Caldalkalibacillus thermarum: one gene and its partner. The protein of the gene in region 2 binds, or shares a complex with, the protein of the main gene of each other region. Links are inferred from orthologs where the notes say so. Each region holds a gene or a part of one and is shown on either strand. Other genes may lie near its edges.

Region 1 (4,416 bases), on a different replicon or contig from region 2:
CTTGAGTACTGGGGTCAGCCAAAAGCTCTTTCTGCTGGTGACCATTTTGAGCGGAGTTGCCATCGTGTTGTTCATTACCGGATCCGTTCTTTATTGGTGGCGGTTTGTCTATTATGTAAACAATGGTGAGTTGCGCATTGAATATGGAATAGTGGTGCGTAAACGGCGCTATATTCCAACAGAACGCATCCAAACGATTAATTTGACAACGGGCATCCTTCACCGCCTCTTTGGCGTGACCAAAGTGGAAATTGACACGGCCACCAGCAGTGAACAGGCAGAAGTGTCCTTAGCTGCTGTTAAATTGACGGAGGCTAAACAGCTGCAAGAGCTGTTATCCCCTGACAAAACTGAGACGAAAGCGGGACATAGGGATATCAACGAATTAGCCCTTTCCAGACCAACAGCTGGCGTCTGCTTTCAATTGTCGGTCAGGGATTTACTGGTGGCTGCGTCTACCTCGGGGAGTTTCGGGATACTATGTTCTATTTTGGTGGCTGTTCTCTCTCAAGTGGATCAACTCTTTCCTTCACTTAACTTGTTTGAACTGTTGACCAACTTTGTACAATCCAACCTCACACTCATCTTGTATCTGGTTCCGCTGATCGCGTTGATGTCCTGGCTGGCAGCCATAGTGGCGACCGCAGTAAAGTATGCCAACTTTACACTGGTCCGCAGAGATTCAGATGTGTATGTTTCTTATGGATTGTTAGAAAAACGGGAATTTACAATCCCTCTCAGAAGGATTCAGGCCATCAGGATAGCGGAAAATCCCTTGCGCCAGATGTTTGGCCTGACAACAGTGTATATTGAATGTGCCGGATACGGCCAAGAGTATGGGGGATCACGGATACTACATCCCTTAATCCCCCGCCGTGATCTCGAGTCTTTTTTACAGGCGGTTGCACCCCAAGACTGGGGGCTGGACACCCATTGGCCTGGCCAGCTTGGCATCCATTCTGTGCCGAACCGGGCATTATTCTGCTATGAATTGCGCTTGTGTCTGCCTGTTATTTTGGTGGTGATCCCGGCTGTCATTTGGCTGCCATACGGGTTGGTTGCTTTTCTCATCTTGGGGTTAGCTTCTCTTCTCGCTTACTGGCAATATAAAGATGCTGGATGGAGAACATCGGGACCACTGCTAGTGCTACGATACCGTCTCTTATCTAAGGCCACGATATTGATCCCTAAACGATGTGTTCAGTCAGCCCATGTGAACCGCTCTTTTTTCCAGCGGCGGAGAAAGCTCGCTTCGATCGGTGTGCGTGTTCTATCCGGTTTTGGAGGAACATTTTTCTTGGTCAGAGATGTGGATGCACGAGATGGAGAAGCACTGCTGGACTGGTGCCAGCCAAAAAGAGTGCCATCTGGGAATCACTAAACGTCATTGCGTTTTCTGTACAACTCATTCCTTGCAAAAAAACAATAAACAGCCCTCTGAACTACAGAAGGCTGTTTATTTGTAATCACCAGCATCCGGTATCAGTTTGGGCTCATCTTGAAAAATATGTTCTAAAACATAACGCACCTCATCTAAATCATCCAAGTACTTCCAGAACAACTCGCCGTAAATGAGCAAATCAGCATGCAGATGGAGCCCTCCATATTCATCCCCTTTGACGGCAAAGCTGGTACCCGAGTTACCCACATAGCCCAGCACATCGCCCCGCTTAACTTCCTTGCCTACTTCAATCCCCTCCTCAACGGCGGACAAATGGGCATAGCGGATCATCACCCCGTGATCATATTGCACCCAGACGGAGCGTCCTCTTAGTTTGTCCAATAGATAGTTGGGGGTGTCGCTCAGTTGGGCTGACCAGGACAAATAGCCTTCCCGTTCCTCCAGATCCATTTCCACATAATCATGGTCGGCCCGTACCACTACGCCATCGGCCACTGACAAGACAGGCGTATCCAAACCAATCTCAATCCCCGTGGCTCCCCCGTACCAGTCAATCCCTTCATGGTAACCATTGCGGTATGAACGGGGGGCGCCGGGAAGATGAGAGTCCCGCGTGCTGATTTTGGCCCCGGGGATAGGATTAGACAAAAAGGACAGGTAGTCGATCAAATCATCGGCCGATAGTTCCTGAAGGTTAAAGGTGGTCTGACCATGCTGACTGAAAACAGCAACGGCCTCATGATCGAGCGATAACCGCACCTTTTGTTCTGTTTCTACAAGCTCATATTCTGCCTCCAGGGCATTTTCGAGAAAAGCCAGCGGAAGGAGCACATCATTTTCTGTAAACAGGGGCTCCAATTCATAAGGCAAATACACCCCATTTCTCTCCACAACAGACACTTCTTTGATCAGGAAAAAGGGGACACCGAGAATGTCCAGCTCCGCTGTTCCGTTAATCTCATCCACTTCAACCGAACCCTCGGTGACCTTAGCCAGCTGGCGGGCCGATATCCACCACTGCCCTTCACGGTGTTCAGCGTCCAGCGTCAACCATTCGCCTCTTTGATGTTCTACCTGTTTTTCCTGCTGTTTACGTTCATTCTGCTTAACTGTCTGCTTGTCTGAGTCAGGAGAAAGCGCACACCCGGCCAGAATAAGAATCATGACTGTAAATATGGCGATCCATCTACGTCTCTGTAACGTAATCAAGGGCACTCCATCCTTTTGTTAAAACTAATGCTTTTATCGGACTAGTTCCTATTATAAAGGATGAAGCCCCAAAAACAAAACAACTTCTGTTCCAATTAGCTTATTTTTTGGGCAAAGCTGGCTCCCGGTGAATCAACAAACAACCACCCCAAACTGGAGTGGTTGTCATTAATGATTACCGCAACTGCCACATCCGCCGCTGCATCCCCCACCACCGCAACCAATCTGGTCAAAGAATGGATTGCCAGTGGGCACTTTAATGCTATCTGAAACGGCATAGGCAATTTTTTCGCTGATTTCTATCAAAATGGCCTCAAGCGTTCGTTCCGCCTTTTTAAAGTTGGCCACACTTTCATTTAAGTCCAGTTCACGCTTTAATTGGCGCATTTCTTGTTTAATGCGGTCATAATCGGGATGATAGCGTCCAAAACGCTCTACCTCTTCAAATTGTTCCTTCTTTTGAACAAAACGCTTGATTAACTTTTGGGCCTCTTTATCCTGCTTTAAGCGCTGTTTGCATAAACGGTACTGCTTCACTTCTTCGGAGCGGAGAATGAGTTGCGCCAGGCGGTCGGTCTCCTCCAGGATCTCCGCCAAGTCAAGTGAGGCTATCATGAGGACCAACACCTCCGTTATCCAATTGTAACACGTTTTGACTTAAACGGGAAACAACAGTTGGAGGCGGTTCAGCTGGTTTAACTTGTAAGTTTTGCCCTCCTGGTCACTGACCACCCATTCCCCATGCTCCATGCCGAAATCGACAGCCTCAATGGTGGCCACGCTCCCCCGGTCGTCCTCTATTTTCAGCCTTAACTGGTGAGTGACAGCCTGTTGAACCATATCCCGCTTCGTTTTGGCATGATAAGAAGTAAAATGTTTTTTCCATGTTTCGGGAAGCTGTTTCCAGGCCGGAATGGCCTCAGTCCAATCAGGAAAAACATTTTCCACTTTCAACTGCCTGTTTTTGTCCCGGGGGAAAGCAATGAGTTCGTGATCAAACGGTATGAGAGGCCATGGCGTGTCATCATTCTTTTCGGTACTGAGGTGAATGCCTTTTTTGTGCAGAACATGGGCGATCTCATCCACCCTTCCTTTTTCGGCAAGCAACAGGCGTGGTGTGGCGGCACGCAATTCAAAGGGCTGTAACTCAGGCATCTCGAGAATGGCCTGGGCCAATTCTTCCTGATTCACTTCCAGCACCACCATCTCCTGCAGTTTAACCTGATTGGGCTGCTTCAGCCACAGCTTAAGCTGTTCTTTAAATGTCTCAGGCACGGGGATACTGCTGTTCTGTTCTAACCAGATAAACCACTTTTCCAAAGCGTGTCCTCCAGAGGCCATGCTCTGAACATAAGCCTGATCCAGGCGCAAAACCAGCATATCTTGCCACGCATCAAGGGCCAAATACTGTGTCAGACGCCACAGATCACGAAAAGGAATCACCTGGGGAACGAGTACTTCCAGGTGAGGCTGAACCCACCACGGACAACACTGCTCATGCTCCCAACGATAACGCCACACCTTTGCGCCTTGAGGGGTTTCAGCATATTCAACCAGCCCCAGTCCCATAAGCGGTAAGATAATTTCTTGCTCCAAGCGGGCAATAATGTCTTGGGCGGGAGGTAAAGCATAGTTATCTTCCCAAGCTTCAACAGGAGATAAAAGATAGACCCAGTCCGACCCCTGAATACCAGCCGTCGTACCGGTGGCAGCCGGCGAATCTGCCCTGGTTCGGAGCAGGTGCTTCATATCAGCTAAATAACGCTGTAACCAGGTTGCCGAGGGCACATAATGGCTAAACCAAT
Region 2 (7,803 bases):
ACGGGAAAGAGAGATAGGGCTTTCCATTAAAAATAAAGGCAGTGTCAGATAATTATCCAGCGCACGGACAAAACGGGTATTGAGCGGAACACCGCTAAAATGAAGGTGCCCCCCTATGGGAAAACCCTTCAGCGGTTTGCCCCCGGCCAGCCATTGGATGTCAGGGTTATTGATTTTCCTCTCCGCAAGCCGCAGGCACAGAAAAATATTTTTAAAAAGCTCCCTGGGATCAGGACTATGCTTAGGTCTAAGTTCAGCAATAGGATGTTTGTTGCGCCGGCCAGGAATCCAGATTGAATCGTAGCCCACCCTGCCCAACTTGGGAAAATAGTTAGAAGCTAAAACATACTTCCCATTCCGGTGCCTTAAAACAAACTCTAAATCGGCTCCCAGAACGGGATTATGGTGTTGGGCATATTCTGTTACTTGTCTTTCAATCAGACGATTCAAAGCTTCCTTATTGCCAGGAGGAATACGGTTGCTCATACGCCACACACGGTACCGGGGTTTGACGGAAAACACCCCCACATCAACCAATCCTAAATCATAGCCTAATGAATATAAAGCACGTATAGCCAATTGCCGAGATTTTCTGACATCCCGTGTAGAGGTTTGAAGCGGCAAAGCACGAAAAGAACTTCTCCGGCCAGGCCGGGTTTTTAACAGGGGGCTGTTTTCTTCTCCGCTTTGGTCTGCTTGCCAAAGAGCAAAACACTCCAATTGGCAAATGGCAAAGCGCAATATTTTTTTCGGTCTTGGATCTTTATCTCTAACAACCGCAATTCCGCCTGACTGCAGCAAGTTTTGTTCAAGTTGCTTTTCCGTTTCAGTAGGAGGAGGCACATATAAGCGAAGTTCAATTTTTCCTGGTGGGTATCGGTCAACCTGATCAGGATCCGCGATGACATAGGGAAAGTCCAGCTCTTCCAATTTGACGGTCATATGAATACGAGCTCCTCTGCTTAGAGTCGATCAACCCTCCTACGTATCAAGATATGCGACGCCACTAAAAGAGTGAGCAAAGAAAAATGGAGGATGAACCCTCCACTTTACATAATAAATATTAAGTTAATCCAATTCATCAATCACAATGTCAGGATCCAATTCTTCGAACTCTTGATCATCCTCAAAGGAAAATTCCTTGTCATCATCCAATCCTTCACAACCACCTGGGCAAACCACGACACACACCTTAGTCTCACCGATCACCTCAACCAAAAACTCGCGTTCCACTTGAACAAGGACAGCATCTCCAGTGTTTGCAATTGTCGCCTCACACGCTGTTGGTTGTTGAGTCGCCCTGGCATCAACCTCTAATTCGCCATCCAGATAGTTTTTATCCATCATGGTGAGCGGAACTTGATCAACATAGCTGACTGTTTCAGTTGCCACTTGTGTTTGTGTGTTTTTGTTGTATGAGTACCAAATGTTGATGTCGTAAGAACCACTTACTTCAACTATGTCTCCCCCATTGGAAGCTGTATAGGTATGATTAATAATCCAACAGCCCAAGATGTTGGTGGGTGCATGAGCTGGAGTGATGGTGTGAGTAGCTTGAGTAAATTTACGACCCCTACCACAAACTGCTTTGGTAACAATTTCACGACATTGAATATCTCTTTCTGTTTGAGACATTAACGCTACCTCCTCCATACATCGCGTTCAGTTAATTGTATGCATGACAATCGTCTATGGTGCAAAAAAGGCACTGAATTTCTTCAATGAAATCCAGTGCCTGTATCAAGAACGCGACAAAGGAGGCCTTTGTGTCAGTTTAACAGAGCAGGGATTATCGAATGGGGCAAGAGAAGTTAGACCCTCCTCCGGTCTCTCCTGTGAGCACATTGCCACCTGTTGATTCAATAATTTTATCGGTAACCGTATTAGAAATGATATTGGTCACCATCTGTAACAAATCATTGACATCTCTCTGGGATTGTTTAAACTCTTGGACAATGGGAATCTGATCCAACTCTTGGTGAAGTTGTTCCAATTTGGCTTCTGTTTCTTCCAAAGCCTTACTTTTTTTGTAATGTTCATAGTGAACAGCATGCTTTTGCAAGCGCTTGATCTCGGCAATCAAACGTTGCACTTTTTCATTTTTTTTAATCTGTTGCTCGGCCCGTTTAAAGAAATCCACTTCTGCAGACTGGGCAATGAGAACGGCCAATTTTTCCGCTTGCTCAATAATTTCTTTCCGGGTCACAATTTCAGACTTTGACATAAATCATACCTCCACTGGCTGAACCTGTTCTCCTTTTAATGTCCATGTTTGAGGTTCAGTGATTTTTACATGAACAAGCTTGCCAATTGCATCTTTAGAACCTTTAAAGTTGACCAGTTTGTTGGTTCGTGTCCGGCCGGCCAGGACATCTGGGTTATTTTTGCTTTCCCCTTCAACCAACACTTCAACAACCTGTCCTCTTAAGGCTTCATTCTTACGGCGGCTGATTTCATTTTGCAGGGCATTCAGGCGGTACAGCCTCTCTTTTTTCACATCTTCTGGTACATTGTCCTCCATTTGAGCAGCCGGAGTGCCATGGCGCGGAGAATAGATAAAGGTAAACGCCGAATCAAATTTTACCTCTTTAACCAGGGAGAGAGTGTCCTCAAACTGCTCCTCTGTCTCGTTGGGGAAACCGACAATAATGTCTGTGGTCAGAGAAACATTTGGAATGGCTGCCCTGATTTTACGGACAAGCTCTAAATATTCTTCCCGTGTATATTTCCGCCCCATGAGTTTGAGAATCTCATTGTTTCCTGATTGAACAGGAAGGTGAATATGCTCAACCAGGTTGCCGCCTTTGGCTAGCACTTCAATCAGTTCATCATCAAAATCCCACGGATGGCTTGTTGTAAACCGGACCCGGGGAATATCAATTTTGCGGATGTCATCAAACAGATTGGCCAAACGGTAGCGGCGGTCTGTAAAATCTTTGCCATATGCGTTCACATTTTGTCCTAGGACCGTAATTTCCTTATAGCCTTGTCGGGCCAGTTCACGCACTTCAGCCAGCACATCTTCTGGACGGCGGCTGCGTTCTTTCCCTCGGGTAAATGGCACGATACAGTAGGTGCAAAACTTGTCACAGCCGTACATGATATTGACCCAGGCTTTGATGCCCCCTTCTCTTTTCTGAGGAAGATTCTCAATGATATCTCCCTCTTTGGACCACACTTCGATGACCATTTCTTTGGAAAGGATGGCATCACGCAAAAGAACCGGCAACCGGTGGATGTTATGCGTGCCGAAAATCAGATCGACATGATGATAGCTGCGCAGTATCTTATTCACCACCGCCTCCTCTTGGGACATGCAGCCACATACGCCCAAGATCAGCTCTGGTTTTTCTGTTTTTAAACGTTTAAGCCGGCCAAGCTCACCAAACACTTTGTCTTCTGCATTTTCACGGATGGCACAGGTGTTATAAAGAATTACATCCGCCTCTGTTTCATCTTCTGTTGGCGTATAGCCCATGCTTTCCAGCAAACCGGCAATGTGCTCACTGTCATGTACATTCATTTGACACCCATAAGTAACCAGCAAGTACTTTTTACCCTTGCCGATATCAAGCATCTCTTCAGGTATCTCTGCTTGAAACACCTTAATATCTTCTTTGCCGCGCCGGCGTCCTTCTTTAAAGTCCGGCTCAGAATAAATGGTCACTTGGCGTCCTTTTATGCGTATCCGTTTACGGTTATTCTCTTCGGAAATGACTTTAAAGGAATCAAAGTATTTGCTGTAGTCTTTTGCCATCTATATCAACTCCTACAACAAGGATGCATTTGTTTTCTATAACATATACATTATAACGAAATTTAAAATGATGGGCAAACGAACAGTTTGGTTAATTTAGCATCATATAGCAAACGAGAAAACACAACAGATAACAAAAGGAGACTGTCTGCCAGTCTCCCTCATCCGCCGATAATGGCCCGCAACATATTGGTTGTTTCACCGGGTGGATAAATCACATAAAGTAAGAGATAAACAGTAACGCCGGTCACAGCTGTTAAAAACCAGATCACCGAGGTTAAGGGTCCAATCCGTTTATGCTGGTTATATTGTTTCTTAAAACCATAGTAAAGTGTTAACAGGCCCAATACAGCGGCTAATGTGGCCAGAACAATATGGAAAAGCAAAAAAAGATGATAATATGGCGCGACATGGTCTGGGCCGCCAAAAGCGGTATTGCCTATAAAAATGGTTCTGGACATATAAATAACAAAAAATATCACAGCAAAGATTGAAGCAAATGCCATCACCTGAATATGACGCTTCGTATCCCCACGCCGGATCACAACCCAGCCTATCGCGACCAGAATGGCACTGATCACTATACATAAAGTGCTTATCAGGGGTAAAATGTATGCCATGGAATCCCTTCTCCTTCAACTACCAGTATCCTTAAGCTCTTCTGACACTGACAAATACTGACAAAATAAAGTTTTAGTTGCTCCGTTGGGTAGAAGGCTGTTTGATCACAACATGATTGGACTGAGAATGACTGGTTACATAGCCTAAATCTTTTTCTTCAACGGGATCAATTTCTCGTCTGCTACGCTCCTTTTGCGCCCACTGGAAATAGATGATAATTAAGGCTGTTGCGAACGCAGCTTCCTGGACCAGCTTCATGATCACGCCCCCCAATTGCTGGTCATCCAAAAGAGAGAGTGTAGCAAATATTTGGGGTGCGTCGATATAGGTGGTATACAGGATCTTTTGGGCAAATATAACCAGTGCACATACAGGCGTGATCAAAACGCTTCCTGTAATAATGTAGCCAAATTTGCGCAAAAAGGTCGATTGCCGTTCACCAGACAATGGGCTGATAATGGGCCACCACATGAAACAGGCTGCCACAAAGAGAAAAGAATGATAAACGGCATGCAGCCAGTGGTATTGCATCACTGTGTCAAACACAATGGGTACATGGTAAAAAGACAAAAAGGCATTAAAGTTTATCACGGCTACAAAAGGATGAGTCATAAAGGCAAACACGCTTTTCACAGTCCGTACACTTAACAAAGCATTCCATCCCCATTGTGGGATACCAATAATCAATAGCGGTGCCGCCACCATGTAACTGACAGCCATCTGCAGCATATGGGCACTAAACAAATAATAGTATCCCAGCACATGAATCGGTGTGCCGTGGACAAGATACAATATCAGCAGTGCTGACAGAAAAGCCGCTTTTTTCCCCCGGGACACGGGAGCGGTTGCAAAGGGCAATTGTTCTCGCAGCCGATCTGTCAAAAGCAGATAGAGCATCCCAACAACAAGCAGTACAGCCAATATATCTGGACGCCACAGCTCAAAAAAGCTGTAATTGTTCAGCGCATCACGCAATGTCATGGCCGAGATCTCCTTTCTCCAGCCTGCACAAAAGCCGATTAAACAACCAATTAATCATTTATGGGTTCAACCATATTTTAAAACCCCTGCATGTCCTTTGCAAGCAATGACAAGGAATTGTCAAAGTACATGCCAGGGGTTGAATGATCATCAGATATATGTTTTACCACCAAATCAATAACATCAAAGCGGCAATGGTCAGGATAGCCACAAAAACACCGCTGAACATAAATAGAATGGGATATTCGCTGCCTTTCTCATTCAAGTGCATGAAAATGAACAGTTGCAAAATAAACTGTATACATGCCAGCAACAGAATGAAGGGAACCGCAAAACCGGCCGGAATTTGCTCACTGGCCACTGCAACAAAGGCCATCGCCGTTAACACGATCATTAAGGCGAATGACACATAGAGCTGCATGTTCTCTTTCTTTTCAGCCTGCTTGTCTCTAATGGTTTCGTCAACTGTATGCCGCCCGTGTGAGGTATGATTCACATTGGCCATCAGCTTAACCCACCTTTCCCATGAGGTAAACCAGGGTAAAGACGAACACCCACACTACGTCTACAAAGTGCCAATACAGGCTAGCCACATAAAATTTAGGTGCCGTGTAGGTATTAATACCTTGTGTGCGGGAGCGGATCAACAGGGTTGCAAACCACAGCACACCAAAGGTCACGTGAGCCCCGTGGAAGCCAAGAAGGGTGTAGAAAGCAGAAGCAAAAGCACTTGTCGTATACCCAAGTCCCTCATGAACGACAAACTGATAAAACTCATAAATCTCCAATCCAAGAAATGCCAAACCCAACAAAATGGTGATCCAGAACCACAACTGCATTCTGGCAAAGTCATTGCGCTGCATTGCTTTGATTCCCAAAACACTGGTCATGCTGCTGAGCAACAGAATAAATGTCATCAGCGCTACGTATTCTAAATGAAACAGATCCTGGGGCCCAGGGCCACCTTGCGTTGACCCTTTCAGGCCCAAGTAGGTCCCAAACAGGGAAGCAAATAAGACAACGTCACTTCCGATAAAGAACCAGAAGCCAAGAATTTTGTTTTTACCTTCCAACGTGGCTTTTTCAGGATGGGCAGGAAGACTGTTAGTCTGGTTCACCTGCATTATGCCCCAACCCCCTTATCCATACCCTCATCATGCGGTTCGATATGATGACCGTGGTCTTCAATGACAGAGCGCAAGAACATGCACAGCAGCGTTCCGGCAATGCCAACACCGGCAATGGTAAACGGAATCACATTGGATTCATAGAAAGAATGCAAGCAGAAACCGAATCCGGCGATGAACAGCGCAAAAGCCATAATAAACGGTAAAATGGATGGATTAGGCATATGAATAGGACCTAAAGGCTCAGCAGGAATAATTTTGCCGTTACCTTTAGTTTTCTCCACAAACAGCGGGTCCAATCCACGCACTTTAGGGGTTTGGGCAAAATTATATTCCGGAATCGGTGTTTTGGTTGCCCACTCCAATGTACGTCCATCCCAAGGATCAGCTTCAGCCAAGTCAGCCCGCAAATGGGTATAAATTACATTGATCACAAACAGGATGGTTGCCACTCCCATTAAAAGGGCACCCACGGTACTGATAAAGTTACCGGTTTCCAAACCCAAACCTTCAAGATAGGTAAATACGCGTCTAGGCATGCCCTGTAATCCCAGGAAATGTTGAATAAAGAAAGTCAGATGGAAGCCAATCAGGAACAACCAGAACATCCATTTACCCAGGGTTTCGTTTAACTTCTTATTAAACATTTTGGGCCACCAGTAATAGATACCGGCAAACAATCCTAACACAACGCCACCAATGATCGTGTAATGGAAATGTGCCACCACAAAATAGGAGTCATGGTATTGATAGTTAGCAGGAGCTGCAGCCAGCATAACACCGGTGACACCACCCATCACAAAGGTGGGCAGAAAACCGAGACAGAACAGCATGGCCGTTGTCATCTGAATCCGGCCGCCCCACATGGTGAACAGCCAGTTGAAAATTTTAATCCCGGTCGGCACAGCAATGGCCATGGTCGCCACAGCAAACAGAGCATTAGCTACGGGACCCATACCAACAGTGAACATATGGTGAGCCCAAACCATAAAACCGATGAAACCGATTAATATGGTAGCAAAGACCATGGAGGTGTAACCAAACAAACGCTTCTTGGAGAAAGTGCTGATCACTTCAGAAATAATCCCGAATGCAGGCAATACCAAGATGTATACTTCGGGGTGTCCGAAAATCCAGAACAAATGCTGCCAAATGATGACGTTTCCTCCACCGGCAACGTTGAAAAACTGAGCGTCAAATATTCTCTCGAACATAAGCAGGAACAACCCGGCCGTTAACGGTGGAAAAGCAAACACGATTAATGCAGAAGCAATAAACGTTGTCCAAGTAAACATAGGCATGCGCATCAAAGTCATG

Evidence for each region. The genes of interacting proteins can lie anywhere in the genome.
Region 1: the proteins of IEW48_RS01285 (region 2) and IEW48_RS10445 are in contact, whole or in part, in a crystal structure (PDB 6PRK), measured with the Bacillus subtilis proteins. The link is inferred for Caldalkalibacillus thermarum from one-to-one orthologs.

Annotation. Positions count from the first base shown.
Region 1 is NZ_BMKZ01000024.1:23,399-27,814, reverse strand. What follows is about bases 1,504-4,298. They hold IEW48_RS10445 (YlbF/YmcA family competence regulator), read right to left. Parts: upstream 3,227-4,298; coding sequence 2,780-3,226; downstream 1,504-2,779. Other genes in these bases: IEW48_RS10440 (hypothetical protein), read right to left, coding at 3,269-4,298; IEW48_RS10450 (M23 family metallopeptidase), read right to left, coding at 1,504-2,611. Outside these bases: IEW48_RS10455 (PH domain-containing protein), read left to right, coding at 1-1,381; more of IEW48_RS10450, read right to left, coding at 1,457-1,503; more of IEW48_RS10440, read right to left, coding at 4,299-4,416. UniProt on the Bacillus subtilis protein: Regulates sporulation prior to stage II. Positively controls the competence regulator ComK at a post-transcriptional level. May modulate the translation, stability or activity of ComS. May work together with YmcA to regulate community development.
Region 2 is NZ_BMKZ01000002.1:34,830-42,632, forward strand. The notes cover bases 508-3,408. They hold IEW48_RS01285 (YlbF/YmcA family competence regulator), read right to left. Parts: upstream 2,225-3,408; coding sequence 1,790-2,224; downstream 508-1,789. Other genes in these bases: IEW48_RS01275 (putative amidoligase domain-containing protein), read right to left, coding at 508-942; IEW48_RS01280 (outer spore coat protein CotE), read right to left, coding at 1,069-1,635; miaB (tRNA (N6-isopentenyl adenosine(37)-C2)-methylthiotransferase MiaB), read right to left, coding at 2,228-3,408. Also shown: more of IEW48_RS01275, read right to left, coding at 1-507; more of miaB, read right to left, coding at 3,409-3,757; IEW48_RS01295 (DUF420 domain-containing protein), read right to left, coding at 3,919-4,377; IEW48_RS01300 (cytochrome c oxidase assembly protein), read right to left, coding at 4,451-5,359; IEW48_RS01305 (cytochrome C oxidase subunit IV family protein), read right to left, coding at 5,523-5,864; IEW48_RS01310 (cytochrome c oxidase subunit 3), read right to left, coding at 5,869-6,483; ctaD (cytochrome c oxidase subunit I), read right to left, coding at 6,483-7,803. UniProt on the Bacillus subtilis protein: May work together with YlbF to regulate community development.